DNA from 4 places in the Paenibacillus sp. J22P169 genome. Region 3 is predicted to be linked to each of the others. Evidence: riboswitches for the same ligand, from Rfam matches in the RefSeq annotation. Region 3 holds a riboswitch; each other region holds the start of a gene.

Region 1 (7,551 bases), on a different contig from region 3:
CTCGATGAATGCTCCGTATATGACGTTCTCCCTTATCGCCCTACCCGTGATTCCAGAAATTCGCATTTCCAACCGCGGGCTTGTGGATGTGACTCAGTTTAAGCTGATTGATGTGGAGATCGTCTAGCCCATTTAACTCATTTTTATTGAAGCCACTATGAAGTGCTTACTAAGCGACCGAGCGATTGGTCGCTTTTTTGTGTTAATCTACAGTGCATTTCCACTATTTATAATTGATTTGGAGAAATAGGGCAAACTGAGACGAACATATCACATCTAGGTGGTGTACATATTGTTGTCTGATCTGAAACGTTTGTTAATTGGCCAACCATTGAAGTCCCACGAATTGGGCGAGCAGAAGCTTAATAAAAAGAAAGCCTTGGCCATTCTGTCATCGGATGCGCTTTCCTCGGTTGCTTATGGTCCAGAGCAGATTCTAATTGTCTTAATTACGATTAGCGCAGCAGCTTTCTGGTATACAATCCCTATCGCTTGCGGTGTTCTGTTTCTGTTAGTAGCCCTTATATTGTCATATAGACAAATCATCTTTGCTTATCCGCATGGGGGAGGTGCCTATGTCGTTTCGAAAGAGAACCTAGGTATGAACGCTGGGTTGTTCGCAGGCGGGTCCTTATTGGTCGATTACATTTTGACTGTAGCGGTAAGTATTTCTGCAGGTACCGACGCGATAACATCAGCTTTCCCAAGCTTACATGCCTACACGGTCCCTATTGCATTAGCGCTGGTGTTCTTTATTACGATCCTCAATCTCCGCGGTATAACAGAGTCGGCGTCTATTCTAGCGTATCCCGTTTATTTGTTTGTGGTGGCATTGCTTATCCTCATTGGTGTTGGTTTGTACAAAATTGTTACTGGCCAAATCTCAGCCGATTTACATGCGCCATTGGGGACACCCGTAGCGGGAATATCACTATTCATATTGCTAAGAGCCTTCTCCTCAGGCAGCTCGGCTTTAACTGGGGTTGAGGCGATTTCCAATGCGATTCCTAACTTTAAGACTCCTGCCCCGAACAATGCTTCGAAAACTTTGATGGCTATGGGCCTTTTATTAGCCATTCTGTTCGCGGGCATTATCTACCTAGCGTACTACTACGGCATTGCGCCGCGCGAGAAGGAAACCGTCGTTTCCCAGATAGCGACTGTTACATTCGGTAAGAATCTGATGTATTATATCGTCCAAGGCACAACCGCGATGATCCTTGTTCTTGCAGCGAATACGGGGTATTCTGCGTTTCCCTTGTTGGCGGTTAATCTGGCCAAAGATAAATTTATTGCCAAAATGTTTACCATGCGCGGAGACAGATTGGGCTATTCGAACGGGATTATCTTCCTAGCCGTTACCTCCATGCTGTTAATTATTGTGTTCAAAGGGCAAACGGAGCAGCTCATCCCACTCTATGCCGTGGGGGTGTTTATCCCCTTTACACTGGCTCAGACAGGAATGTTGGTGAAGTGGATTCGGGAAAAGCCGAGAGGCTGGTTGCTCAAATTATCAGTAAATTTGGTTGGCGCATTCATGAGCTTTATCGTCATGATGATCTTCTTTATCACCAAATTTGGACAAGTGTGGAGTGTCCTCATTTTCCTCCCGCTCATTGTTTTTATTTTTCATCAAATTAAAAAACACTACGATGCGATCGCTGAACAATTGCGCCTCACTTCTTGTGAACCCGTCATCCCGATTGAAGGGAATGTCATGATCGTACCAGTTGCAGGCTTCACCAATGTGGTGGAGAATTCGTTGAACTATGCCAAATCACTTTCACCCGATCAAATTATTGCGGTGTATGTGGCTTTTGAACGAGACGATGAGAAAAAGTTTGAGGAGAAATGGCAGAAGTGGCAGCCCGATGTGCGTTTAGTCACGCTGCATTCCCATTATCGAAGTATTGTTCATCCGCTGACCAAATTCATTGATACGGTGGAACACAAGGCTTCGGAGTCTAAATTCCGGGTAACCGTGATCATCCCACAGTTTATACCCAAGAAAAATTGGCATAACATCCTGCACAATCAATCCAGCTTGCTGATAAGGGCCTTCCTGCTGTATAAGCGGAACTTGATTGTGACGACTGTGCCGTATCATTTGAAAAAGTAGGATGGGGTGGCTGCGGCTTGACGGGATAGTGAGTTTCAAAAGGGGAAACTCCTCCGGCATGTGAGTAAGTCGATTTTTTCGACTAACTGGGCACGGAATGCTCCTCCGGCACGTGAGTAAGTCGATTTTTTCGACTAAGTGGGTACGGAAAGCTGCTCCTCCGACCCGCGAGTTAGTCGATTTAGTCGACTAACTGGGCACGGAAAGCTCCTCCGGCACGTGAATTAGTCGATTTACTCGACTAACTCGGTACGGAAAGCTCTTCCGGCACGTGAGTTAGTCGATTTTATCGACTAATAGGGTACGGAAAGCTCCTCCGGCACGTGAGTTAGTCGATTTTATCGACTAATAGGGTACGGAAAGCTCCTCCGGCACGTGAGTTAGTCGATTTTTTCGACTAACTGGGCAGGGAATGCTCCTGCGGCACGGGAACCCAATGCTCAATAATTAATTATTTACGATTACTTTACCTCATGTGATATTAAGCGTATAATATTTTTACGAACTAATGTTCTTATGAGGGTGTGAGGGAATGAAATTTAACGTAAATCGACAGAATGAAAAATTAGCGAATGTAATTAGTGAAGCTCTTCAAGATCAGAAATTTATCATCTTGAGCATATATGATGACAAGGGTGACCGTCAGATTACCGGTTTAATAACTAAGCTTGATCAGGAATCTAGAAGAATAAAGGTATCTCATGAAGAGGGTATCGACTGGATTCCACTTGATGATCTACTTAGTGCAGAAATTGCTACATACAGGGAAAGCTTCATCTAACATTCTTTGTTATCTGAAGCTTTTTGTTATTTTAACGGCTTTTTTTCATTAAGATTTCCATCTGATGCTCTTCACTTACCCGTTTCATAAACCCACGAAGCTCTTCCTCTGTTTCACAGACGGCGGCATGTTCCAACCAAACAAAGAATTTCTTCTTCAGAACGGCAGAAACATGAAGGGGGTATGTCTCCCGCGATTTGATGATATACAATCCTGAGGCAACTTCATTCCAAGGTGATTTGAAAATCGTACGGATAGACAAGCGAGTCCGCTTCTCCCAATCCTGTTTCTTTTGCTTGTTTCTTATAGACTGATACATTCTCTTAATGATTTGATGATCAGATATTTCGGTCCATGTTGAAAATCCGGACAGGATAGCATCTTGTGTAATCTCGGACTTTTCTTTAGAAAACCAGTAACCAACAATGATAGGGAAATGATTTTCCTCTTCTAGCCATAAGACACCAAACCACTCGTAATGTAAATCAACCGGATTTAACAAATGAGGTGCTATCCCTAAATAATAACGGGGGGAGGAAGTCATGACAGTTCTCCTTTTTGACTTAGTCTCAGAGTCGGTAGTGAATGAATATATGTCATAATTGTATGTTTGAACCGTATAAAAAGGGGGTAAAGAATGAATAGCAAACGTATAAAAATAGAATAAAAATGTAAATCCGTTGGTTTTCTAAACGTCGTTGGAGCATAGGCCGGATTACAGCAAAATGGCAAAAACGGAAGTAAGTCGAAGCATTTCTATCGAAAATGCATGTGTTTTATAATTGGTCGCGCTTTCATAAACATCACCTACCACAGATTGCGAAATAAGTGCTTCCAGCGCATTTTACATCCATGAGCAAACGGCGTAACATTCGGTTCAGCAACAACACATAGATGCACAACGCTGAGTTCCCGCAAGGGAAACGGGGGAACCAACCGGAGCCGATCGTCATGTAGAATCGGTTCCTCGGGGTGAATCTAAAGCAAGCGCAGCTTGCCAAAGTAGGGCACTTCCAAGCCCGAATCCGACAGCTAACCTCGTAAGCGTATTGGGAGAGAACCACCTTCTTTGCGTGCCTTCCGCAGCGCGATTATTCTCGCTGCTCCGAAGCCCGTGAGTAGAGATTCTCTGCTCTTTGGCTTCTTTTTGTTGTTCACAATTGAGGAGAGTGAATCTATTATGTACCCCGAACCCCTGACGCTAGTAAGAGAATCAGATGCATGTACGAAGGAATGTCAAATTACCCGCATTGAATGTTTTCGATTTGATTGTGAATTATCCGATAAATTGCAGCCTGGGCATGGCACGAACTGTCATTGCGGTTTACTGACGATTTCAACGAATCTCGGAACATGTGGTTTAGGGCAATTCGTGATTCCATGCGGCAACCTTAAAGGGGATTTCGTTCAATGGGCGGCTGTTTTCCAGAAGCTCAAAGGTTTAACCCTTAAGGACGGTTTGCAGTACGTTCATCAGAAACAAGAGGCATGGGGAGAAGTAAGATCTCATTTAATGGCATCTGCACTAACGAATTTATCTGAAAAGCTAGAGAACTTATCAACTGCAAGTGAACAAGAACTACCATGCCTAACTGATCGCACTTATTTATTTGAGCATTCTGGCGCGTATATCTCTTTCTAAGAGAGAGCTTGATTCCAATTCAAAGAGCACCTTCAACCACTTGTAATTGCGTGGGGAGGTGCTCTTTTAATTTAACTAGGTTGGGCGACACGAGAATCCATATTTTTATACTTTTTTTATACGGATGCCATAGTTTCTTTACCCCCTTTTTATACAGATCGGCGTTACAATGATTCAGGCAAGGAGGACGGTGTGCATGCAAAGTGATTTTTTGCTGATAGCTGCGCCAACCAAAGCAGGCGTGGAGTTTATGAAACATACGAAATTGGTTGGTCTTCCTTTTGTTGCATTAACTAACAACAAGATGGAGACAATCAAGTTAGAAGGTCAAGGAGTGAAGAAAATTATCCAAGTGGATACGACGGATCGAGGGGCGTCTATCATTCCCGACTATCCGATTGGGAATGTCGTTTTGTTCGAGGAAAGCTTACCTTTATGCTGCAGGTATATCCAGATATGCCGTAGTTGGACCTCCAGGTCCATTTATATCATCACGCAAAGCGTGAATCCCCGGTTGATTTATAAAGGACTGGGTGCTGATCATGTCATTTATTCTAAAAATGGTGACGTCAAATTTCTACTATCAGCTCTAAAAACAAATAAAAACATAGGTTCTGTCTGATTTAAAGGAGGTGTGTCCGTGTACAACGATGTAACGATGATTTTATTATTTGCCGTAACATTTCTAGGGTTTTGGGGATTTGCGAAATATTGTGAAAAGGCGTAAAGGAGGCAATCAAATGATTGTTATTGGATTAATTGCATGTGCCATCATTGTATATCTCGGTTTTGTTTTAGTGAAGCCGGAGAAATTTTAATTCTAGAATATGAGATTATGTAAGCAAGGGGAGAACCTACTATGGGTATGGGATTGTTACAAGTAGTCATCACACTGGGTATTATCATGCTTTTGGTAAAGCCAGTGGGGAGTTACTTGGTTAAAGTATTCGGCTATGAAAAGAGTGGCCTTGATCGTGTTTTTGGTCCTTTCGAGCGTGTATCTTATCGCATAATGGGCGTTAAAGAAGACGAGGGCATGGGATGGAAAAAGTATTTAGGAGCTGTCCTGTTAGTTAACTTTGTCATGATGCTGCTCATGTATGCGATATTTAGGCTTCAAAAATACTTACCGCTTAACCCTGATGGCATAGGTAATATGCCTCCGGCACTCGCATTCAATACAGCTGTTTCTTTCATTACAAATACGAATTGGCAAGCCTATAGCGGTGAAAATACCATGTCCTATTTGTCACAAATGGTGGGGCTTACGTTCCCGATGTTTACTTCGGCAGCAACTGGATTTGCTATTGCCGTTGCATTCACACGCGGTCTAGTTGGCCGTCAAGATAATCTTGGGAATTTCTATGTCGATATAACAAGAGCGATTACACGGGTATTTCTACCGCTTAGCTTCATAGTTGCATTGGTTTTAGTTTTTCAAGGTGTCCCACAAACCCTACTAGGGGCCGTACAAGCTACAACCATTGAAGGTGCTGGGCAAACAATTACCCGTGGTTTAGTAGCTTCTTTTGAATCTATTAAACACATAGGTACCAACGGTGGTGGCTGGTTCGGTACGAACGCCGCGCATCCATTTGAAAATCCAACACCTGTTGCGAACTTAATCCACATTATTTGTATGATGCTGCTTCCTACATCGCTGGTGTATGCATTCGGCCTCATGATCAAGAACAAGAAGCAAGGCTGGACGATCTTTGCAGCAATGGGGATTATTTTCTTAGTTATGGTCGCTACGGTATTCTATGCTGAGTATAAAGGTGTGCCTGCAGTAGATGCGTTAGGCGTACATGGCAACATGGAAGGTAAAGAGGTTCGATTCGGACCGTCGGAATCAGCTTTATTTACAGCCGTGACCACAGCTGCAACAACAGGCAGTGTAAACAATATGCATGAGTCGCTTACGCCACTTGGAAGCATTGTTCCTTTTGCAGAAATGATGTTGAACAATGTGTTCGGCGGTAAAGGAGTAGGCTTGTTAAACGGCTTGCTTTACTTGATCTTATCCGTGTTTATCTGCGGGTTAATGGTGGGGCGTACGCCAGAGTTTTTAGGTAAAAAGATTGAAGGTAAAGAGATTAAGCTAGCGGCTATCGCGATTCTTACCCATCCGCTTATCATTCTCGCACCGACAGCTTGGGCGCTGATTCGTCCTGAATCTATTCATTCCATAGCCAACCAGGGCACACATGGTCTCTCTGAAGTGCTGTATGCTTTCACATCGGGCGCAGCCAATAATGGATCTGCCTTCGGTGGCCTGACTGCGAACACAAACTTCTACAACTTGGGCATTGGTATGGTGATGCTGTTTGGCCGTTACATTTCGATCATCGCGATGCTGGCTATTGCGGGTTCCCTTGCTACGAAGCGAGTCGTCCCTGTTACGACGGGGACACTGCGGACGAATACTCCCTTATTTATGGGAATTATGATCATGATTATTCTAGTTATTGGTGCTCTAACGTTCTTCCCGGCGCTGGCACTGGGGCCGATTGCTGAACATCTGGCGGCGCGTTAAAAGGATAGACGTAATAGAGATGGAGGATTGATTGGACTGTGGAACGTAAAAAAACTTTAACCAAAGAAATTATGAATCAAGCTATCGTTGATTCGTTCAAAAAATTAAATCCTTGGATTATGATCAAGAATCCGGTCATGTTTGTGGTTGAGATTGGTACGGTGATTACCCTTCTGCTTTCTCTCGCACCTGAGCTTTTTGGCAGCACGGAAGTAGGGCGAGGCTACAACATTGCGGTGTTCTTAATCTTACTGTTCACCTTATTATTCGCTAACTTCGCCGAAGCGCTGGCCGAAGGTCGCGGTAAGGCTCAGGCTGATTCCCTGCGGAAGACGAAATCCGATACGATGGCTCGCTTGGTTCAAAAGGATGGTTCTTATAAGCAAGTGTCTTCGACTTCTCTTCGCAAGGGAGATGTGGTCCGCATTGAAATTGGAGAGATCATCCCGTCCGACGGCGAAATTATTGAAGGC
Region 2 (7,551 bases), on a different contig from region 3:
CGATAGTGCTCAGAAATCACAGAAATAGAAAGGAACCGGTCAGCTGACCGATTCCTTTTCTATCTCATAATGAGAAAACCTTCACACCATAAGGAGCGATCTCCAGCTCCCCCACATCAACCCGTTCACCTTCCAACAGGTCTTCCAGCTCCTGAAAAAGATTGGCTTTCACCGGTTTGTCGGTATAGTTCAGGATAAAGGCAAAGCGACGATCCTGTTTCACGCGGATGGCAACCTCCACCTCAGGCGGCAGCTCCGCCCAACCTGTAGTCGCAGGCTTCAGCTCAAGGCGGCGGATCAAGGCATCCGCTATTTCGCGGCTGAACGCTGCGCCGAAATAATAGGCTTCACCGCTGCCATAAGGGTTGCGGGTAAGCGCCGGTTTGCCGGCATAATAGTCGCCGTCAAACAAGGCTACTGTCTGTACGTTGCCGTTCTCTGGCAGGAGAATGTCATTGAACAGACGCGCAGGCGTATTGGCTTCGTCTCCGCCATCGATCCAGCGGATGTTAGGTGTCGCTGCCTTGTTCAGGACGAGCGTAAAGTCTTCAACTGTGACCCCGCAAAGCTCCGCGACGAGACCAGGGAATGGCGTCATCCGGCAATGTCCGCGTTTATCTTTATAACCTGAGCGAGCTCCGAAAAGCAGTTTGCCTCCAGCCGCTACATACTGCTTAAGCAGCTCTGCCGTTTCCTCCGACATGATGGCAGGATGAGGGTAGATGAGCACTTGATAACGAGCTAGGTCATCTAGGGTAGTCTTATTCTGGACATACAAATAATCGTATGGAATATGGCTGAACTGTAGGGCTTTCCCCCAGCTGTATTCACTTTCTCTGGTTAGAGGACCATGATATTGGTCAAGTTCCCCATCCCACTCATTGTCATAATCATGCAAAATGGCCACTTCCGCTTTGAAGCGAGACCCAGCAATAAGCTCCCCGATTTTCCCCAATTCCCGGCTAATTGTTGCGGCTTCAGCGACCCTTCGGTTGGGACGGTTATGGTAATCGTTGATCCCATGCCAATAAATTTCGGTGCCGAATGTTGCCGTTCGCCATCTGAAAAACAGAACCATATCCGCCCCGTGAGCAACCGATTGATACGTCCATAATCGCATTTGGCCTGGTTTGGGTGCAGATTGTCCCATCGTGTTAACCCAACCGCCAGGGCCTGACTGCTGCTCCATAATGCAGAAAGTAGGGGAGATCGAACGTATCTTGGTGAGTTGGTTGGAATTGCTGCGGTCCATGAGTGGATTCTCGCGATCGGCATCGTTCCAAATGGTTGAGAAGTTCGGATACGAGTCGAAAGAAAAGAAGTCTAGCAGTTCATCCGTCATGGCATGGCTGTCCAGATGACCAAACATGCCGTTCGTTGTAATCCACTGCGTTGGTGCTAGCTGACGCAAGATGTCTGCCTGCACACGGGCGAAGGAGATCGTGTTATTCGAGATAAATCGCTTTTCATCCAGCGCTTGATGAGGGTTAACGGATTTGGAAGGGGCAGGACGAGGCAAATGAATTTGCTCCCAGTCCGAGTAGCTTTGATTCCAGAAGACAGTCCCCCATGCCTGATTCAATGCATCCAAGGTAACATATTTCTCCTGTACCCACTTCCGAAACGCTGCATGATCGGCCTCGGCATAAAAGACATTCACTTCGCAGTTAAGCTCGTTGTCGATCTGCCAGCCAACTACGCCCGGGTGGTTCGCATAATGAGTTGCCATAGCCTCGGTAATCTTCGCGCAGTACTCGCGGTAAACAGGGCTGCTGTAATTGTAGTGACGTCTCAGCCCATGCTGATACTGCACACCCTCATATGTAACGTTCAGAATTTCCGGGTAATTATAGGTCATCCAAGCGGGCGGTGTTGCCGTCGGAGTACCGAGAATGACCTTCAGTCCATGTTCGTGGGCAAGGTCAATCGCGCGATCGAACAGATCAAAAGCGAATACCCCTTCCTCGGGTTCAAAAAAATTCCATGCAAACTCACCCATTCGCACGATGGTAAAGCCTATTTCTCGCATTCTCCTATAATCGTCAGCCCACATCTGCTCCGGCCACTGCTCAGGGTAGTAGCACACACCTAGGTCAAATTTCTCTCCCGGAATGGTTTTTTCCATGATGAACAACATCCCCATTTCTATTGATATAGTAATTTTTTGTTGTTTAAAGTTCTTTATGTATTCATTATATTTCTTTATAATTGAATGTATATAACATCATTTTGCTCCGTGTATCAGATTTTTGCGTTTTGGAGGGCACATGAAAATTCATTATGTATTACCGGAGCCTATGTATAAACACTACACGGTGTATCCGGATATGATTGGTCAATATGCGGAATTCCCCGAACATCAGGAGTGGCGGTTTAAGGGGCAGCTGCAACAAGCAAACTTACATATTGTGTTAGGCGGTAAGGGATATGTCAAAGCGAACGGGAAGGAATTCTGTCTGGAAGCGGGACAGGGCTTCTATTACGGGGCGGGTCTTGAGCAGGAGTATCGAACAGATCCGAATGATCCTTGGCAAGTATTTTGGGTACACCTTGCAGGTGAGGGACTTGACAGGCTGTTGAACGATCAAGGAACTTCAGCTGTATGGTTGTTTACCTATAGTGATGTACCCAAGCTCAAACAACTGACCGGGGGCTTATTGGAGCTGGCATCACCTTATGATCGGAACGAGGTACAATTGGCGGTAAAGCTCTATGAACTGCTTGCTGAGCTTGCCTTAAGTGCAGAGACGCATGGAACGGCAACCATACTGGATAAGCGTGCACGGATGAGGGAGGTTGCGGAATATATTCGTACGCACTGCACGAGTCCGCTTACGCTCTTGCAGATGGCTGAACAGGCAGGCTTCAGTACCTATTATTTTAGTCGAATGTTTCACGAAGTGATGGGGCGTACTCCGATGGTGTGGCTGTTTGAATGTCGTCTTGTTGTAGCTAAGCAGCTGCTCATGTCTACCGGTTTGACTATTAAGCAAGTGGCAGAGCATATCGGCTTTTCCCAGAGCAGCTACTTTATTGCGCGCTTCCGGGAACATACGGGTCTAACTCCACAGGAGTATCGGCGGTTGTATAACACGTAAAAAAACCTTCAAGTAATTGAAGGTTTTTTACGCGCATCATGGCTACAGAGTGACTCTTTTGAAGTTTGGAAAAGGCTTAGCTGCTTCAGGCAACGACGAAAGGCTTACGAGTTCTGCAACTTTCATCATGTTTTCCCAAATCGGCCAAACATTCGGGGAGGTATGCGCTTTGTCCTTGGCCTCCTCGGATTGCCACTCGAATATTTCAATAAGGGTACCGTCTACAGATTGAAGCGTTACCGGCGGAAAATCCGTGATGAGTCCTTCTTCACGAAGCACAGGGATATGTCCTTTGACAATCTCGGCTAGTTCAGCCTCTTTACCTGGATGGGGGCGGTACATCGCCATGGTAAACATACTTGAATTAGACATTAGAATCCTCCGTCAAAATGAAATAGATGTCATTGATTGGAGTAAGTATATCAAATAGATTCCATTGTTTCCAATTGACGTGATCGTCCTAAGCAGGCGACTTCTCAATGCTTTATTCCCTAAGGAGCATTAATATGTAGCAAAGTATGGATAATCAACGCCATCTCCATATGAATGCGCTTTCATTGACTGCCAAAGTCAAATAAGCAAGAATTAAAGGCGAATCTACGTTTTACATTCTACAAAGAACGGCGTAAGATTCAATACGACAAGTTGATTTTTTACTAAATTAAACCACTTAATTCCCAGTAGGGAAACGGGGGAACCAATCGAAGCCGTACAAGCAACACATGGCTTCATGGGGTGAATCTTGATGCTCGCAAGCATTAGGTAGGACGCTCTCAAGTCCGAATCCGACAGCTAACCTCGTAGTGCATTGAGAGAGAACCGCACACTCGCCTTCTTATGTAAAGAAGCCCGAGAGTAGAGATTCTCTACGCTTAGGGCTTCTTTTTGTTTGCTTTAAACCCAACAATTAACAGGAATTCATAAGGGGGCTACACTATGCATGCAATTGAAATCAACAATCTGACCAAAACCTATGGCAATTCAAGAGGTATTACAGATGTTAGTTTTACGATCGAAGAAGGGGAGATCTTTGGTTTTATTGGACCCAATGGTGCCGGGAAATCGACAACGATTCGAACGCTGCTGTCTCTGATTTTTCCAACAAGCGGCAGTGCCAAAATTTTCGGGAAAGATTGCATCCAGTTTGCGCCTGAGATTAAGAAAGAAATCGGCTACTTACCGTCAGAAGTTTTTTATTATGACAACATGAAAGTGATTGATCTACTCAAGTATTCAGCCAGCTTTTACAAAAAAGATTGTACGAAAAGAATCAAAGAGCTTGCTGAAATCATGGATCTGGACGTTACGAAGAAAATTGATGATCTATCGTTGGGTAACAAAAAGAAAGTGGGCATCGTTCAAGGGCTGCTGCACGATCCTAAGCTGATTATCCTTGATGAACCGACAAGTGGACTGGATCCGCTCATGCAGCAAAAGTTTTTTGAATTGCTCGAACAACAAAATCAAAGAGGAGCCACGATTCTTTTTTCCTCTCATATTTTGAGTGAAGTGCAGAGACTTTGTGATCGAGTTGCGATTATTAAGGAAGGTAGGATTGTAACGGTTGAGAAGATCAGCACGTTAAAAGAAAACAATTTTAAGCGATTTAAAATTGACACTGCACAAGCACTCGACCCTAATTTCTTCAAGATGACCGGGGTCAACAACATTGATGTTCAAGGCCAGACAACCAGCTTCTTATTTAAAGGCAATATTAATCAAGTGATGAGAAAAATTGCGGAAATTGAAATTGAAAATCTTTGGATCGAAGAGCCTGATTTAGAGGAGATCTTTATGCACTACTATGAGAAGGAGGCTTAAAAGGAATGAATATTTTCCTTCATGAATTGAGAGCGTATCGGAAATCCACAATCACGTGGACGTGCTCCTTAATTGCTGTCATCGTCCTATTCCTATCCCTTTTTCCTTCTGTCTCTAAGGATTTTGCAGAGTTTTCTTCCATATTAGAGGGGTATCCAGAAGGAGTAAGGAAAGCACTGGGTATTGAAATCGAGACCTTTGGTACCCTGCTTGGATTCTATATGTATATCTTTATGTACATTACGCTATGCGGAGCCATTCAAGCCATGGTTTTGGGAACGTCTATCCTTTCCAAGGAAGTTCGTGAGAAAACAGCAGACTTTCTTCTTACAAAGCCCGTAACGCGTACGAAAATAGTGACTTCCAAACTATTAGCGGCTGTCGCTTCATTAGTGATAACGTGTGTGATTTATATTGCTGCAGCCTATATGATGGCGCTTCAAGTAAAAACGGTCGATTTTGATGTGAGCACATTCCTGTTGATTTCACTCACTTTGCTGTTTATCCAGCTCATGTTTCTAGCCATAGGATTCATCATTTCAGTCGTATTTTCTAAAATAAAAGCGGTGTTATCCGTCAGTCTCGGTACGGTGTTTGCCTTTTTCGTTATTGGAATGGTTGTTGCCGTAGATGGTGAGGGGGCCAAACGTTATTTCTCGCCTTTCAAATACTTTAACGGGAAATACATGCTTGCGCATGCCAGCTATGAAGCATCTTATGTCATTGCAGCCATCGCGATTATCGTCGTTTCCATTGCCGCCAGTTACTTCATCTACACGAAAAAGGATGTTCATGCCGTATAAAACGAGGGCGAGAGGAGGGGAAAGCCATTGAATATTTTTTGTAGAGAACTGAAAACGTTTCGAAAATCGATGATTTTTTGGAGCCTAGGGCTTATTTTTCTAATAGCAAGTGGCATGAACAAGTACCAAGCAACGGCGGCTAACGGACAGATTAATGATCTTATGGCGGAAATGCCAAAGTCCCTCCAAGTGATCATGGGTGGCGGCGCGTTAGATTTATCGAAGGCAAGTGGCTATTTTGGCATCCTGGTCTTGTATTTCTTCTTAATGGCAACAATACATGCGGCTATGCTAGGCGCCAATATTATCGCGAAGGAAGAGCGGGATAAAACGGCAGAGTTCCTATTCGTGAAGCCTTTATCTAGAAATCAAATCATAACTTGGAAGCTGCTAAGCGCTTTAGTGAACATTATTATTTTTAACCTCGTGTCATGGATTTCGAGTATGTTGATTGTTGGGGCTTACAGCAAGGGTGAGACCGTCAATGGTAATATCTCCATCGTCATGCTGGGTATGTTTATTTTACAGCTGCTCTTTCTGGTCATTGGAACATCCATTGCAGCCGTTTATCGAAATTCCAAAAAAGCAGCCTCGCTTGCAACAGGCATCATGCTCATCACGTTCATTTTATCGATTGCCATTGACTTCAATGATAAGCTGGAGTTCTTAAAATATGTAACCCCGTTTAAATATTATGAAGCGAAAAATATCATGTATGGCGGTGGATTTGATGCCGTGTATGTCCTTATTTCTACAGTCGTGATTGCCCTGCTAACGGTTGTCACGTACGTATCTTTTAAAAAACGAGATTTGCATATTTAGAGAAAGAAAAAGACCTTTGACCCTATCCATAGTTGGATGCGGTCAAAGGTCTTTTCTCATTTTATGAGATTAATTATGATAGCTTATTTCTTCAAATCCAAACGCACATCGCGACCATCGTCTTGTACAGATAGCTCTTTACCCGCAGCCTTCAGGGAATTGACGTGATTCACCCAAGCATCCAACATGATGGCGCCGTCTTTCCAATCCTTCACTTCACCAAATACGGTAAAGCCATCGCCACTGCCAGTAGCCATGAAATCATTGGTTGTTACTTTGAACGTACGGTCGGTATTAAACTTGCCATCGACATAGATCGGAGTGCCATCTGCCAAAGTGATTTTGGAATATTTCTCACCAAGTGGCTTCGTGTTATCCCATTCTACCTTCAAACCTGAGAATTGAATTGCCGGAAGACTTGTATACTTGTCAGTAACTTCGAGTGCTTTTTTGATTTGTGCAGCAGTCATTGTACCCGTTACGTTGTAATTGCCAAAAGGAAGTACTTCGAACATTTCGCTGTAGGTTAGTTCACCTTTGTCAATATCCGTGCGAATACCGCCAATATTGGTGAAAGCAATATCGGACTTCTCAGAAGCGCGCATGGCATCTGTGATACTGTTGCCTAACTGTGTTGCACCGTCGCGGTCAGCCCCGCCATTGTTAGCAAAACGGAAAGATTTACGATTTAGCGGCTCTGCAACAACGACTTCTACTTCGCCGGATTTCGCTGATATTTTAGATTTGTAATCTTCAACCGTTTGGTGAATTTCCGCGTCAGCTGTCGTTAAATTCGTATATGTTTCTAGCAAGCTTGCATTCGAGGATACGACTTGCTTAGTGGATTTGTCTACAAAGAGTTGAATGTGTCCAACCGCATATAGCCAGCTCTGAGCCTCAACAACTGGGATGCCATTCACGATTCCGGCAACACGCATGTGGGAGTGACCGCCAACAATCGCATCTAATGTACCATTCCCAGTGCCTTTTGCAAGATCAGCAAGCTC
Region 3 (7,551 bases):
ACTATTATCCGCACTTGCCTCACATCCCCATCCGTACTTTGCCATCTGTCATCTATCAATCCGCACACATTCACTTATCCGTAGATGCACCCTCCACCATCCTCCACTCCCCTGCAAATGTGATCATCAACTTTCGCATTCCATGACAATACAACATAATAAATGTTAACATGGTACATATTATGTGTTACAATATTCGAAAAAGGAGGCGGCCTAACCATGGAGGACAAACAAGACAAGACGAAACGACTTTCGGTTTATTTGCCTGAGAAAGTAAAGTCCGATTTGGAGCGGATGGCAGATGATACGGGGTTATCGATGACTCAGCTAATCGTTATGGCTACGCAGGGGCTGCTAGCGAATTACGCTGTGCAGGGTGGAGCGATTTTTGCGGATTTGCTGTCGGCGAGACATCGCATCCTTCACGAAGTGAAAGAGAAGCAGACGCTTTTGGATCAAGAAAAGCTGAGCATGCAAGCCTACTACGGCGCACGAGCAGAGGAGTATGAACGGATTTATCACCGTGAAGATGCGGAGTTTCAACAAGAGCTGGCCTTCCTTTCTGATATCCTGAAGAAGCAAGTGGAGGGACGACGTGTGCTGGAAATCGCCTGTGGCACGGGTTATTGGACACATATTGCCGCAGAAACCGCAGCGCAGCTTGTTGGGGTAGATATACGCCCGGAAGTGCTGCACATCGCGGAGTCGAAGAGTTGGCCGAAGGGGAATGCTAGCTTTGTGGAAGGAGATGCGTACAAGCTCTCCGAGATACGCGGGGAATTTGATTACGGATTGGCGAACTTCTGGTTCTCCCACATTCCGCGCAATCGGATCGACAGCTTTTTACAAGGTTTCCATGAACGGTTGGGCAGTGGGGCGCAGGTTTTTATCGCGGATAACGTGTATGTACCTGGAAGAGGCGGCGAGCTCATTACCCATGAGGATAGCGAGGATACGTACAAAAGACGCGAGCTAGCCGACGGCTCCAAGCATGAAATTCTCAAAAACTATTTTACGTACGAAGAGTTGAATGACATTTTTCGACCTTTGTCCCAGCATTTGCGTATCTTCGTCGGGGGCAGCTTCTGGTATGTGAGTTATACGATCAAATAGCCACCCCAACTTTCACTACTCCATAGGAGGCATCGACCATGAGTGTAACGTTCCATACGACGGTTATGAAAGCCCAAAATAAGAATGCCACGGGGATTTCCATTCCCGAAGAGGTCATGACCACGTTAGCAGGAGGCAAAAAGCCCAGCGTATCCGTGACCCTGAATGATTACACGTATCGGACGACGGTTGCGGTCATGGGCGGCGAATACCTCATCCCGCTTAGTGATGCCCACAGACAGGCCTCCGGTTTGAAGGCAGATGATCCCGTCGAGGTGACGTTGGCCTTGGATCTCGCGCCTCGCACCGTGGAAATTCCTGCGGATCTTCAATCCGCATTGTCGGAAGTGGATGGCGCTGTGCAACGGTTTGAAGCGCTCGCTTTCTCCAAGCGCAAAGAATTCGTCCGACAGGTCGAGGACGCGAAAACACAAGAGACGCGTCTCTGCCGAATTGCTAATGTTGTCACACAGATAAGCGATGTCTAAGTGCTCGACATCCTTTAGTGCCCTGACGTGAATTTCAGCCCGAGCACACCAACTAGAATCAAAACCATAAACAAGATACGCACTAAACTGATCGGTTCATCAAGAAATAGTGTGCCAATGATAATGGCACCGACTGCACCGATGCCGGTCCAAGCCGCATAGGCGGTACCGATAGGAAGAGTTTTTGTTGCTACTGCTAAGAAATAGAAACTAACGATCATGCCTAGAATAGTAACAATGGATGGGACAAGTCGGGTAAATCCGTTGGAAAATTTCAATGATATGGCCCACACCACCTCAAAAACACCTGCAATGACCAGGTATAACCATGCCATAATGAACACTCCTTCATGTAGATATTATGTCGCCAGTGCCACAAAAAAAACAAAGAAAAGCCCGGGAATATCGCACTGCTGCGATAGACTCCCGGGCTTTTCTCCCTCCGTGACCACAGCGTATCCGCTGTGTGTTTTCCCTTGGACCAGCCGGCGACATGCGCCGCGGAACCCTAGAAAACGACATGCCGTTATTATAGGCTGGCTAACATATCATGTCAAGTTATACATTTTGGCTGCCTAGTTGGCTTTTTCCTACTCTTCCAGCGGAATTCCGTTCAATGCCAGATGTGCGCGGAACATATCCATGCCGTCTGGCTGCTCCTGTTCGGGTACCCACGTAGCGGGATCCCAAATCTTCGACAGCTTGAGGGCGCGACTGCAATGCACAAAGCATTCCTGCACCTCGACGCCGACAGCGGCGATGGGGGATTTCCCATTCAGCTGCATCGTCGCTAGTAGCTCCTCGTCCTTTGTTAACCAAGCGCGGCCATTGACGCGGAGTACCATGTCGACGCCTGGAATGATGAATAAGAGACCCACTTGTGGGTTGGTTAATATATTTTGCATCGAATCTAATCGGCGGTTTCCGAGTCTTTCGGGATAGATGAAGCGGTGTTCATCTAGAACACGAACGAATCCTGCGCTATCGCCGCGGGGGGAAACATCACACAGTCCATTCGCGCCTGACGTAGATAAGTAGAATAAAGGTGATTTGGCGATGAACGCTCTTGCGTGCTCGTCGATTTGGTTAATAACTTTATTTTGTACTGCCGGATGCGGCTCTCCGATATCTGCTCTAATCTCATCAATGGATTGAATGATGCCAGGAAACGGTGGGGATGTACTATCTTTTATGCTGTCCATACATTCTTATCCTTCCTCGAGGCCGAAGGGCCCGCCCATATTTATTCCTTGTAGTATACGCTGATACCCTCGTTCAAATGAATGAAGCCCTGCAAGTCGCTCTTACGAGCAAAGCTTGCAGGGCTTCATTCTGTGCCGAGAACATTACTTGGATTCAGCAGTTAGTTGATTGTAAATATCATCCCATAGAACACGTCTGGCTGATACATACCGCTTCGCATAATAGGATTCGCTCAACTTATTCTTAACAACACCTTGATTGGTAGCGGAGTGAACGAATTCACCATTACCGAGGTACATCCCTACGTGAGAGATGCCGCTGCCATCTGTGTTGAAAAATACAAGATCGCCCTTACGAAGATCACTTTTGTCAACCCAGTAGCCTTCACTGTTTTGTGATTTGGAGCTGTGTGGAAGGTCGATGCCGAACTCGTCGAACAAGTAGGACGTGAAACCAGAGCAATCGAATCCTTTGGTTGTCGTTCCTGCCCATCTGTAAGGAGTTCCAACAAGCTCGTCTACCGCTTTATCCATATTGGATGCTGCGAAAACGCTTCCTACACTAACACTCAAAAACAAAACAAGACTAAAAATAAGACCAACAACTTTCTTCAACTGCTTGTCTCCTTCCGGTGCCTACGAGGTTAGCTGGAGGGTTCGGTTGAAGGTTCCCTATGATCCCTGTCTTGCAAGATCAATTCACCCGGAGTGGTTCCCCCGTTTCCCCATAAACTGAGGAATTCGGCATGAAATATTTGGTTTTTTGATGCTAGTCCTTTTAATTCGTCATAAACAATGAAATTCCTCTTTTTTTATAAGAAAAAAGGCTGAAAATTAGGCGAATCGTTCGGAAAACAGACGAAAAAAAGCCCCTTTCTCATGGAGAAGGGGAGAATGCCTGCCTATTGGCTGTTTTGCTGGATATTAATTGGATATTTTGGCTGAAAGAAGCTGATATTGGGAAGAAATGCCCCAGATTTGGATGAAAATATGGAAGAGAGGATACAGTTGATAAATGATTAGTGCTATCAGTCCCGCCCATAGGTAGGTAGCTGTGACCGTGACCCCTGCCAAAAGTCCTGTGAACACTAACAGAATGATGGCAAGTCCGATAATCGGCAGTGAGTATCGAAAGAAAGAGAAGATCGTCGATGTGATACCTAGCTTGGCCGCGATGGCGAATTGCACATACATAAACAGCAGCTGCAGGAGAAATCCGTAAATCAGTAGACTCAGTATCCAAGGCAGAAGCTTGAGAATGACCTGCTCATAGGAACCGCTATGCCCAAGAACATAAGCAGCTTTCGGGAGGAGCCAGATGAGTGGAAACAGGGTAAGTGCGATCCGGATGAGATACACGAGTAGAAAAGGGAGCATAAGCTTTTTCATCCCGCGAAAGAAACGGTAGCCAGCATTCTGGTGAGCGTGCGTGAGTGAATAATAAACACCGCCATTTAAGAGAGGCGTCAGCAGCATGCGAGCACACAAGAGAGCACCTAGCCACCATAAATAGGAATAGCTGAGATCTGTTTTAATTAACTGGAACTGGCCTTCAGCTAGAAAGATCTGCAATGCCTGCTTGGGCTGCTCGGCGCCAGGGAACCGATGCATGAGGGGGACGAGTATTCCCTGCACGAGTTTATACAGGAGAATACCCCAGCCCATCTGATAAAGGAATAAAATGATCGTGGCAAAGGGCTGTGCCATAGCTGCCCTGAAGCCTGATTTGATATAGGTGGCCAACGAGGGTCCCTCCTCAGAGTTTGTCATGAGACGTAAGCCAAGTCCTTACCAGGCGACTGAGCCGAATATGGCTTGCAGGAACTGAATAATGCCGAGATTCCACCGAATTTGCCACTTTGTATTTAATTGGGTTTGATAAAAGTTGTTGATGTGCTTATTTTCGAGAATGAGCGTGTACTTGGGATCAATGCGCACCCAGTCGACAGGGGAGGCATGCGTTAATTTGAACTCAATGCTGCCTTCCTTACCATCCCATGTTTTATCTAACGTTGTACCATCTGCGAAGTGGAACTGGACAGGCACTTCCGGTGAGTTGCCGCCATGCTTCACGATGCGGACCGTGCTTTCGTAAGTCTCGGACCCCTTGCTGCCCTGAGGCTGGACGTGTACACTCTCGACAGAATAATCCATCATCATACCGCCATAGACATACTGATTAAAGAAATCATCCCACTTTGTTTTGCTGACATCCTCCACAACTTGTTGGAAGTCCTTCGTAGAAGGGTGCTTGAACTGCCACCTTTGGAAATAGGTTTTCATAATACGGTCCATCACCTTCGTACCGACTTGCTGCTCAATTGCTTTCAGCACGAGCTTGCCACGCGTGTACACATTTTCTGCATACTGATCATGACCTTTGTAAGCCCATGCATCCTTCTGCAGCCCATTGGGTGAGGTAATATAACTGGATTCGACAGGCAAATTAGGTACATCCCCATATTCAGCTTCCATGACTTTATCCTCCGCATAAGAGGTGAAGCCTTCATCCAGCCATGCTTCTTCGAATTCATTGCTGGCAACGAGTCCATAGAAGAATTGGTGGCCGATCTCATGCACGACGACGCGTTCCAGCTCTAAGTCGGGATCCTTGTCGCTGGCACCCCAGGCAGTAACCAAAGTCGGATATTCCATGCCGCCCGCGCCATTCCCGCCCGGAGGCGGCACTACGATAGAGAGGGTAGAGTAGGGATACGTTCCGTACCACTGACTGTAACGTGAGAGTGCTTTTTTGGCTGCATACATGTAGCGATCCTTTAAATCTTGATGATTCGGATCGAGGTATAGCTTGATCTTGACCCCAGGAATTTGTGGTGTCGAGAAGGGCTCTTCCACATAGATGAAATGCGGAGAGGCCGACCAAGCGAAATCATGGACATCCTCGGCATAAAATTGGTACGTCTTGGTGCCCTTATCCGTCACAGCAGGCTTCACAGGAAACCCTGTAGCGGCCACAATGTAATTCGCAGGCACTTGGATTTTCACATCATACATGCCGAAATCAGCATAGAACTCGGAATTGCCATGGTATTGATGAAGATCCCAGCCAGGTTCAGTCCGGCCCCTTGTTCCCTTACGTTCATAGGCGGCAACCTTCGGAAACCATTGTCCAGCCATAACAAAGTCATCGACGTACCCCATTCTGGCAAAAGCTGCAGGCAGCTTAACAAGGAATTCGGTTTTGATGGTTACAGTTTCTCCAGGTCCTACGGGCTTAGATAAAGGGATTTTGATCAGTGTATGGTCGTCCTTGTTGCCATCATCCGGCTGCACGAACGACATCCGCTTGGTGAGATCATCACCCGTATCCGACTTCACAGAGAGCAGTTCCATACTTCCGCCACTCTCTGCCTTCGCTTCATCCTCCCGCAGCTTACCTCCAGACTCGCGCATGAATGTCGTTTTCTTCGATGCGAAAGCATTCGGATAGAGGTGCAGATACATTTCTTGTACAGGAACAGAGCCTGGATTTTCCCACGTGAGCGTTTGTTGTCCTTGGAGCTGTTGGGTTTCTGGTGTGTAGGCAACGTTCATGTGATATTCGGCAATACGATAACTAAGTGGTGTTGAGGTTTCTAACGGTTTGCCATTACCATTATCTGCAGGCTGCATGTCCGGTGTCTTAACAATAGGTACATCTTTAGAGACGACAGGAACAGTCCCTCTTGGTGTGGAGGGGAGCAAGGTGTTCGTTATTAACACTGCGCCGGCAGCAAGGAGCATGACAGCAAACCACTGTACCTTGCGGCTATTGAATAGAGCATTCATATCCATGAGATTCACCCCGCCTAAACAAGCATCTACAGCATGTATATGTAGACAACCTAGGGAATATTTCTGCGAGGTGAAAGAAATGTTTAGAAATGGGAATGGGAGACACCGCCCCTTGTTCTAATGGATGACTTTCGCTACAATGAAAGCAAGTCGTCATTTTAACTTTATGTAGAGTGGAAGGTGCCCTTATGGAAGCGGATAAGAAGAAGCTAGCCTTAAATATAGTAAGTTCAAAAGTGAATCACAAAGGCTTCGGTGCAGGAGCCATTGATCTTAGTAACGTCTCCGGCATTATTATTGATGGGGATGAAGCTTATCTGGATGAAGGAACACTGCATGCTAAGAGTAAGATCGAGAAAGGGATTAAATTCTCCACGAACAAGGAGGATGTCCCTAATGGTCGTAAAGCGTGGATCGTGTGGGTAGCGGTTGATCGCACAGAGGATGGCGCCTACTATGCGGGGATGTCTGCTTGTGAGATGTTAATCGATACGGAAGCGCGCCGCGGATGGAAGATTCTTGCGGAGCACGTGAACAAAATGGACGGAGCTATGAAACGTAAGTTTATCCTAGAAGGATTGTCGGACAGTGAGCGGGGAGCCCTTCGAAACACACTGATTGCACATAATGAAGACTGGTGGAACCGCTCGGATCAAAGCCTTAAGGACGCACTCTCCTAAGCTTTCCATAGCGAATATGGAGAATATGAACATTATGTGTCATCCATTGTTACACAATGTCGAAGCGGGTATACTAGACCCTAGTGTATGTTACCTCATATACTAGGACAGCAAAAAGGCAGGACTAAGACGCGCTTAGTACTGCCTTTTTGTGTTTTCATTTAGAGGAATATTAGTCGTTCCACCAACGTTTAAGATCATTCCACCAAGAGCCGTTGTCCCCTTTGGAACCGGCTTTTTGACCGCTCGTCGCATCCGGATTGGCAGGCTTGC
Region 4 (7,551 bases), on a different contig from region 3:
GCAGAAGAAGAAAGACTGCCTCGGCAATTGCAGACATTGTAAGAAAGAATGTATTGCGATGATCGGGAAGAAGAAGCTGCTCTGCGCGGAGTCACCAGACCATTTGTATGCTCAAATTAAAGAAATAATCTCGGCATCTAAGGCCAAAAGCGTGATGGCTTGAACCTAGATCTACTAAAATTATTACTTCCGTTTGTATTTCTATGCACAATTCTGGTAATCTTGTATGTATGGGGAATACGCAAGAGATAACCATACAGAAAGGTGTGTGCACAGATGTTAAACGATACACTAACCGAAGCGCTCAATGAACAGATGAATTATGAGTTTTACTCCGCGCATGTCTACTTGGCTATTGCTGGTTATTGCGCTGCGGAAAGCTTGGACGGGTTCTCAAACTTTTTTAAAGTACAAGCCGAAGAAGAGAAGTTTCATGCAATGAAAATTTTCAAATTTATTAATGACCGTGGAAAAAAGGTCAGCTTTGCTGGCATGAATACACCGGTGAATCAGTACGAATCAATTTTGGATGCATTTGAGCATGCATATCTGCATGAACAGGAAGTAACTAAACGGATTTATCACTTGTCCGACTTAGCGTTGAACGATCGAGAGCATGCGACGATGCAGTTCTTGAAATGGTTCATTGATGAGCAGGTAGAGGAAGAAGCGATGTTCGACAGTATTATTAATAAATTGAAACGCATTGATAAAGATAGCAATGCTTTCTATATGTTGGATGCTGAGTTTGCACAACGCACGTTTACCCCACCAGCTGCGGAATAATTACATATCCTTTTCATGAGACAAAAACTTACTTGTTTCGCATATTGTTGCGAGAGGTAAGTTTTTTCTGTTTGCTGACATACGGTTGTCAGGGTTAATTACGTATAGTAGAGAAAAAGGAAAGAAAGGAAGCCCTTCATGGAAAAATTAGACTTAGCTAAAACCTATAAAGCCTACTACACAGCTCCAACCAAGCCTCAGCTTGTTGAATTTGAACCTATTTCTTACGTGACAATCGTAGGAAAGGGAGATCCCAATGGTACGACCTTCGCAAACGCTACAGAAGCGCTATATACGGTCGCCTATGGTGTTAAGGGCCTTCGTAAGAAGATGGAGCAAGACTTCACAGTAGCCAAGCTGGAGGGACAGTGGTGGGTGGACGGCGATCCTAGAACTGCACTAGAGGTGCCTAGAGAGGAGTGGCACTGGAAGCTGTTGATTCGTATGCCAACGTATGTCACTGCTGAGGACGTGGAGGAAGCACGTAGAGCTGCCGCTGCCAAGAAAAAAGAGCTTAAAGTGATCTCCAATGTTGAGTATGAGTCTTTGCATGAGGGACGTTGTGTCCAGATGCTGCACGTGGGTCCGTATGCGACCGAGCCAGAAACATTGGCTCAGATGGAGCATTTTATAAAACAAAATCAGCTCAGCTATTGTGGACTTCATCATGAGATTTACTTATCCGACCCGAGGAAGACAGAGCCTGCGAAATTGAGAACGATTTTGCGATATCCGGTTCAAGCGATAGAAGTGGTGAAGGGGTGATTTTTGCTGTAAAATAGAAGATAATGTCGAGAATGGTGGGAGTGATGGCGGATGCGCATACACAAAATGGCTGCAATTGGACAAGCTGTGGTTGTCCTCGTGATCTTGATGGGTTTGTTGTATCCCGCACCTGCCGCCCACGCTTCTTGGTTAGATCGGGTCAAAGATATTTATCAATTGCCAAGCAATGTAGAGCAGATCCAGAAGGATTATGAAGCTACAAAGCAGCAATTAGAAGAACAGAAGGACAAGTTATCTGAAGCCGTCAGACAGTCTCAAGAAATAGAAGAGCGACTTTTGAGTCAGAATGAAGCACTTAAGAAGGACAACGAGCAATTGCAGGAACGCTTGAAGGCCATGGAACAAGTTGCGCTAGACAAAGATAAACGTAATCGGAAAATCACCTACATGGTCATTACGGCCGCGGCATTAGTAGTAGGCTATTTCTTGCTTGGACGCGTGTTTCGTCTCTTCGTATGGCAGAGAAGGAAGCGTGGGATGCGCTAGCAGGAAGGGTGCGAGGAGGTTCTGTTTTTGGAGATCATCTATGAAAATGCAAGCTCACAAGCCAGGATGGCTACACTGAAGCTTCTAAAGGGAGAGGCTGTGCATGTGCTGCATCCCAACCAAATTGTTGCGTTTCAAGGGAGACCAGAGCAACGTGAAGATGCACTGATGAAGCTTCCGAGTATGTATAGGAAGAAGCGTTTGATCCAGTCACGAATACTTGGTCCAGGACGCGTGCTAATGGGTTTGCCAGAAGCGTATAGTTTGGCTGTAGTGCCTGTGGAAGCCGAAGATGATCTATTGTTTGAATTTCGTCATGTGCTGTTCTATACGGAAGGTGTGACGTTTACAACGCATCTACAGAGTGTGAAGAACACGTTGATCACGCAAGATTTAGTCAAAATGCAGTTTCACGGTCCCGGTAATTTAGGTTTGCTAACAGCGGGCCCTATACATCACATCGCTTTGGATCCAGAGGAACCGCTGTACGTAGATGTTAATTGTCTTGTTGCATACCCGCGGCAGGCTAAGCTACGACTTTGTGTATACGGCAACACACTGGCTAGTCAGCATATGAATTATCACTGGGAAATCACAGGGCATGGCCAGGTGCTGATGCAGCCATGTAAGCCTGATCCCAAATTGGACGAACATATGAAATCGGATAGCTTGCTACGCCGAATAGCGAGGGAAGTGCTGCCCTTTGGCGGCGTTTTCATAAAATAATAAAAAAACTTAAAAAATAGTTGCATTTGTCTTGAATACCTGATATATTATTCCTTGTCGCCTCAGAGAAACACTTGCTGAGCGAAAGAGAAATAACCGTATGCGGAAGTGGCTCAGCGGTAGAGCATCGCCTTGCCAAGGCGAGGGTCGCGGGTTCGATCCCCGTCTTCCGCTCCAATATTTGCGCCCTTAGCTCAGCTGGATAGAGTATTTGACTACGAATCAAAAGGTCGGGAGTTCGAATCTCTCAGGGCGCGCCATTTACACTTTATCTTCACTACGGGACGTAGCTCAGCTTGGTAGAGCACCTGCTTTGGGAGCAGGGGGTCGCATGTTCAAATCGTGTCGTCCCGACCACTTAGTTATTTTTAATATGCGGGCGTAGTTTAATGGTAGAACTTCAGCCTTCCAAGCTGATCGCGCGGGTTCGATTCCCGCCGCCCGCTTAAATAAAAAGGATCACCTCCGGGTGATCTTTTTTATTTAAGTAAAGAAACCACCTTCGGGTGGTTTTTTTCGTTATATCTGCAGGAAACGTGGAGTTAAGGTGCGTGGGAACTTCGCATATCAACTTAAGGATTTACAATAGACGCATCCAAGTACTTGGGCTAAAATGGGAAAAACAGGATAAGGAGACTTGCCGTCATGAACGCTATTGAAAGTCGTATTCAGGGGTTACACCAGTTTCGCTCAGAGTTAACGGCGCCATCTGATTTGGCCGCATTCTGGGTGAGAACTTACGAAGAGGCCAATCGAACGATATCTTATACGAAGGAGCGGATTGAAGCTCCTTTCGTCTATGCGGAAGTCAATAAAATAGTATTGGAGGGAGCTGAAGGCACACCTATCCATGCTTGGTTGATGCTGCCAACCGTTGATGCATCCAGTCCTAAGAAGGTTCCATGTGTCGTAACATTCCCCGGCTACTCTGGCTCCAAGGGGAAACCCGAGGATCATGCAGCCTGGCTGCTTATGGGGTATGCGGTACTTGCAGTTGATGTTCGCGGGCAAGGTGGCGAAACAGGTAATACACTGTCACAGGATTACGGGATGACGAAAGGTTGGATCACGCAGGGGATCCTTGATGCAGAGAAGAGTTATTATCGCGCAGTTGCCATCGATTCCTTACGCGCTGTGAGCTGTGCCCTGGAGCAACCAGAAGTCGACAAGGAACGGGTATTCGTATTCGGGGGGAGCCAAGGAGGGGGACTTACTCTGCTAGTCACCGCACTCGAGAAGCGCATTCGAGCAGCCATAGCCCATGTGCCGAATCTATGTCACATGGATCTTGGCATTCTGCAATCCGTGAGTTCCCTTAGTGAGGCAGCCGGATTCGTTACTAGATTCCCAGAGCACTTACCAGACGTGCTGAAGACGCTATCCTATTTCGATATCGTAAATTTAGGGGAGCGTATCGAACAGCCTGTTCACGTGACGGTAGGCTTAAAGGATATGACCTGCTTACCGGAAACTATTTTTGCCGCCTATAATCGTATCGCATCTACCAATAAATCTATTGCGGTTTACCCATTCATGGGCCACGAGCTACCTCCTGGCACTCATACTGCAGCGCATACGTTCTTCTCGAAGTGGTAGGGAGCTGCATGTTCAGTAGGCACGGTTGGACACCCTATAATTGAAGGAGGTGCCAACAGATGGAGCAAGAGTCTTCGTTTGATGACGTATTCGAACTGATGGAAACGGCTTTTCCAATTACGGAGATTAGAAACTATGAAGGTCAACGAGCGCTACTAGCTCATCCCAATTACAGAATAGATGTAGAAAGAGATGAGCAGGGACAAATGCTTGGCTTTTTAGCGAGCTGGAACTTTAGCACGTTTCGATTTGTGGAACATATCGCCGTCAACGCTGCCATAAGAGGTGGCGGGATTGGCAAAAAGATGTTGATGACGTATATGAGCAGTGCTACAACGCCTATCGTACTTGAAGTCGAGCCTCCGAATACCTCAGATGCTACGCGGAGAATTGAATTCTATAAGCGTTGCGGATTCCATTTGAACCTATTTCCCTATGCGCAGCCTTCCCTCCGAGAAGGGCAATTGAAGCTAACTCTCAACATCATGAGTTATCCAGGTCCATTGACTGAAAAAGAGTTTAACCCCTTCAAGAACATTCTGTTCACAGAGGTTTATAAGCAGTCTGTAGGCTTGGTTTGAAGCAATGATGGTAAGACAGCTACTCTACTTGAGTAGCTGTTTTTGCGTGATTTCACTAAAAAGGAAACAATTACCACTGTGCAAAAGTTGTCAGGCTAAAACGAACTATGCTAGTCTAACATAGACAAAAAATGCCGAATCTCGGAGCATCAAAAGCTCTGGTACGGGGGACTTCTTTACTTGGGGTGAATGAATGCTCAGTTAGTCTATGGCTAATGGGGCGCACTAGGGAAACCTCTTCCCGAACCCGTCAACTAACCTCGGAGGCTTCAAGGAGGAACAACGTTTTGAAACTTTTTACAAAAAGCTTTATTTGTTCATGCGCTCTTATAGGCGCAGCCATTCCCCTGTTCGCCGCTCCATCCGCGTACGCCTCTGCGCCAGATACCTCTTCTGTGAAGGTACAGGTCAATGATGAATTAGTGAAATTCCCTGAAGTACAGCCGTTTATTGATACGGAAGGTACACTTCAGGTGCCACTACGCGTGCTGTCAGAGAAATTAGGCTATCAAGTAGGTTGGGCGAAGCAAGGCGATGAAGTCGTCGTCACACTAATGAACAAGGAGCAGGCGATTCAACTAACAACGGACGAAGAGCAAGCTGTCGTGAACAATAAGTTAGTTGAATTAGAAAGCAGTCCGACGTTGCTTAAGGGAAATACATACGTTCCTCTACGTTTCATAACAGAGACGTTTGGCTCTGCGATTGCGTGGAACGATGCGAATAAAATCGCCATCGTGGAAGAGGACGGTAAGTCCCACAAGCCAGCTTGGATTGCACCGCCACCTGCCGCCCCAGCAGTAGCAAAGGTCGTTCAGACATCCGTTTCAGCTCAAATTATTCAAGCTGCAACGACTTTTCGAGGAACACCTTACCGATGGGGAGGAACTACACCCAAGGGCTTCGATTGCTCTGGATTCGTTCGTTATGTATTCGAAGCCAAAGGAATCGAGCTGCCACGCACCTCTGTACAAATGTATGATCAAGCCGGTGCGAGAGTAACCGATTTGAAAGCCGGAGATCTAGTGTTCTTTGCTTCCAATATCGTCAATCATGTGGGCATTTATATGGGAAATAATCAATTCATTTCCGCGACAACGTCCAGTGGTGTAACAGTCGATAGCCTCGCTAGCTCCTATTGGAGCGCAAGATACGTAGGCGCGAAACGCGTGCTATAAGACGGTTACTCAATTAGGTATATGCTAGGTGATTAAGAGCGTATGTTCGCTATGTCTTTCGTAAATGAAAGCAAAGCGGCAGATGCTCTTTTTTTTGCGCGAAAATCTGCGATTTTTATCGAATTTTTGAGGATTATAGCCTATAATGAGAAAATGGTTGGAAGAAAGTAGGTGACGCGTGCGACATGCAAGTTAGTGTCTGGAAAAGCTGGTTTCATAAAATTAAAATGTCGGGTCGAACAGATCGCATGTATAACGTGGAAACAGGTCCTGCCATACCGGAAGACATTCGGGTAGTGATTAAGCAATTTTTTCATACGTATAACCATTTCAAAGGGGCAAGGCAATTCCAAACAGATACCTTTATTAAAGAAGTATTCTACGCGACGAAGCAAGATCCGAAGGATCACCGCTCCATAGATGAGATGGAAAATTATATTCAGATCAAGAATGTCAATCGGTTACGACTGAAATCGTATGTGGTTGATGAATATTTACGTATTGGTGAAAAGGTCTGTATGATTGGTGTGACACGGGAGTTTAGTAATGCGCATCGCAATCGTGTGCTTTATTTTATCGTACAGGAAGAAGGCGCTTGGCGGTTTCATCATATCGTGAGATCTCATCATGGGAAAATTATTGAGAAGTTCCAGGTGAAGGAACAGGTTGGATTTGTGGTTGGGGATGATAAGGTTGCGCTGCTCTTTCTAACACATGCAGATTCGGCGGATGCTTCCACGTATATGTTGGGAGATTATGTTCATACGGAAGGCTATCTGGAAGTGGAGCAAGAGGTAAGCGGTCAGCTCTATTATCGAATTGTTCGGATGAATCGCGTACATTAAGAAAATTAAACTGTCAGGACAACAAGCGGCATGAATAGGCTTTGCTCTGTCGAGTAACGCTTATTTGGTGTGCGTGCCGATAGAAGTAGGTAAGTGGACAGGGCGCACCTCCTTATGAAAGAATAGAATTATCATTCATTAGGTGAGGGTTATATGTTACATGCTTGGAAGGGAGGCAAAGATGGAGAAAGAACCGTTGGAGCTGCAAGCGCAGTTTTGGAAAAAGGTGAATGGTGAGCAGTTAGGGCAGCTTCTGCAAAAGATTGCCTTGAGCACGGAGCTGAAGCCTAGCCAGTTGGCTTTTGTATGTATAGGGACAGATCGTTCAACGGGCGATTCACTAGGTCCCCTTGTAGGAAGTAAGCTTGTAGAGCTAGGCTATCCACATGTCATTGGTACGCTAGCGGCACCGTGTGATGCCAGTAACTTGGCGATCCGCTTGCAGGAAATTCCACCGAATGTCGTGGTGATTGCGATAGATGCTTGTTTAGGACAAAAATTGAGTGTCGGTTTGTACCAGTTGTCGAACCAGCCGTTGGCTCCAGGAAAATCAGTTGGCAAGGTGTT

The links. A riboswitch is a leader RNA that binds a small molecule or an ion and turns the genes downstream of it on or off. The one in region 3 is predicted to bind cyclic di-AMP.
Region 1: another riboswitch for cyclic di-AMP. It lies ahead of AC58QG_RS22435 (hypothetical protein); the one in region 3 lies ahead of AC58QG_RS36010 (C40 family peptidase).
Region 2: another riboswitch for cyclic di-AMP. It lies ahead of AC58QG_RS19020 (ABC transporter ATP-binding protein); the one in region 3 lies ahead of AC58QG_RS36010 (C40 family peptidase).
Region 4: another riboswitch for cyclic di-AMP. It lies ahead of AC58QG_RS17920 (C40 family peptidase); the one in region 3 lies ahead of AC58QG_RS36010 (C40 family peptidase).

The regions. Positions count from the first base shown of each region.
Region 1 covers NZ_JCAUAO010000004.1:491,529-499,079, forward strand. The annotation lists gene ade (adenine deaminase) at 1-127, shown strand, start outside; gene AC58QG_RS22420 (APC family permease) at 293-2,119, shown strand; gene AC58QG_RS22425 (YolD-like family protein) at 2,652-2,900, shown strand; gene AC58QG_RS22430 (hypothetical protein) at 2,932-3,444, opposite strand; cyclic di-AMP (ydaO/yuaA leader) riboswitch at 3,793-3,963, shown strand; gene AC58QG_RS22435 (hypothetical protein) at 3,970-4,542, shown strand; gene AC58QG_RS22440 (hypothetical protein) at 4,739-5,164, shown strand; gene AC58QG_RS22445 (potassium-transporting ATPase subunit F) at 5,283-5,360, shown strand; gene kdpA (potassium-transporting ATPase subunit KdpA) at 5,408-7,078, shown strand; gene kdpB (potassium-transporting ATPase subunit KdpB) at 7,117-7,551, shown strand, end outside.
Region 2 covers NZ_JCAUAO010000003.1:264,707-272,257, forward strand. The annotation lists gene AC58QG_RS19000 (VOC family protein) at 1-6, shown strand, start outside; gene AC58QG_RS19005 (beta-galactosidase) at 65-2,125, opposite strand; gene AC58QG_RS19010 (AraC family transcriptional regulator) at 2,268-3,098, shown strand; gene AC58QG_RS19015 (antibiotic biosynthesis monooxygenase family protein) at 3,141-3,470, opposite strand; cyclic di-AMP (ydaO/yuaA leader) riboswitch at 3,756-3,920, shown strand; gene AC58QG_RS19020 (ABC transporter ATP-binding protein) at 4,035-4,919, shown strand; gene AC58QG_RS19025 (ABC transporter permease subunit) at 4,925-5,722, shown strand; gene AC58QG_RS19030 (DUF2705 family protein) at 5,750-6,544, shown strand; gene AC58QG_RS19035 (5'-nucleotidase C-terminal domain-containing protein) at 6,628-7,551, opposite strand, start outside.
Region 3 covers NZ_JCAUAO010000020.1:22,937-30,487, reverse strand. The annotation lists gene AC58QG_RS36030 (methyltransferase domain-containing protein) at 220-1,113, shown strand; gene AC58QG_RS36025 (YdeI/OmpD-associated family protein) at 1,152-1,601, shown strand; gene sugE (quaternary ammonium compound efflux SMR transporter SugE) at 1,616-1,936, opposite strand; guanidine-I (ykkC/yxkD leader) riboswitch at 2,023-2,124, opposite strand; gene AC58QG_RS36015 (MSMEG_1061 family FMN-dependent PPOX-type flavoprotein) at 2,192-2,803, opposite strand; gene AC58QG_RS36010 (C40 family peptidase) at 2,948-3,418, opposite strand; cyclic di-AMP (ydaO/yuaA leader) riboswitch at 3,422-3,560, opposite strand; gene AC58QG_RS36005 (hypothetical protein) at 3,728-4,546, opposite strand; gene AC58QG_RS36000 (M1 family metallopeptidase) at 4,592-6,598, opposite strand; gene AC58QG_RS35995 (YwhD family protein) at 6,787-7,278, shown strand; gene AC58QG_RS35990 (transglycosylase domain-containing protein) at 7,451-7,551, opposite strand, start outside.
Region 4 covers NZ_JCAUAO010000003.1:1,130-8,680, forward strand. The annotation lists gene AC58QG_RS17865 (DUF1450 domain-containing protein) at 1-163, shown strand, start outside; gene AC58QG_RS17870 (ferritin) at 277-786, shown strand; gene AC58QG_RS17875 (GyrI-like domain-containing protein) at 925-1,551, shown strand; gene AC58QG_RS17880 (SH3 domain-containing protein) at 1,603-2,058, shown strand; gene AC58QG_RS17885 (AIM24 family protein) at 2,086-2,784, shown strand; tRNA gene AC58QG_RS17890 (tRNA-Gly) at 2,887-2,961, shown strand; tRNA gene AC58QG_RS17895 (tRNA-Arg) at 2,968-3,044, shown strand; tRNA gene AC58QG_RS17900 (tRNA-Pro) at 3,065-3,141, shown strand; tRNA gene AC58QG_RS17905 (tRNA-Gly) at 3,160-3,230, shown strand; gene AC58QG_RS17910 (acetylxylan esterase) at 3,430-4,380, shown strand; gene AC58QG_RS17915 (GNAT family N-acetyltransferase) at 4,440-4,961, shown strand; cyclic di-AMP (ydaO/yuaA leader) riboswitch at 5,084-5,245, shown strand; gene AC58QG_RS17920 (C40 family peptidase) at 5,249-6,139, shown strand; gene AC58QG_RS17925 (hypothetical protein) at 6,325-6,984, shown strand; gene yyaC (spore protease YyaC) at 7,166-7,551, shown strand, end outside.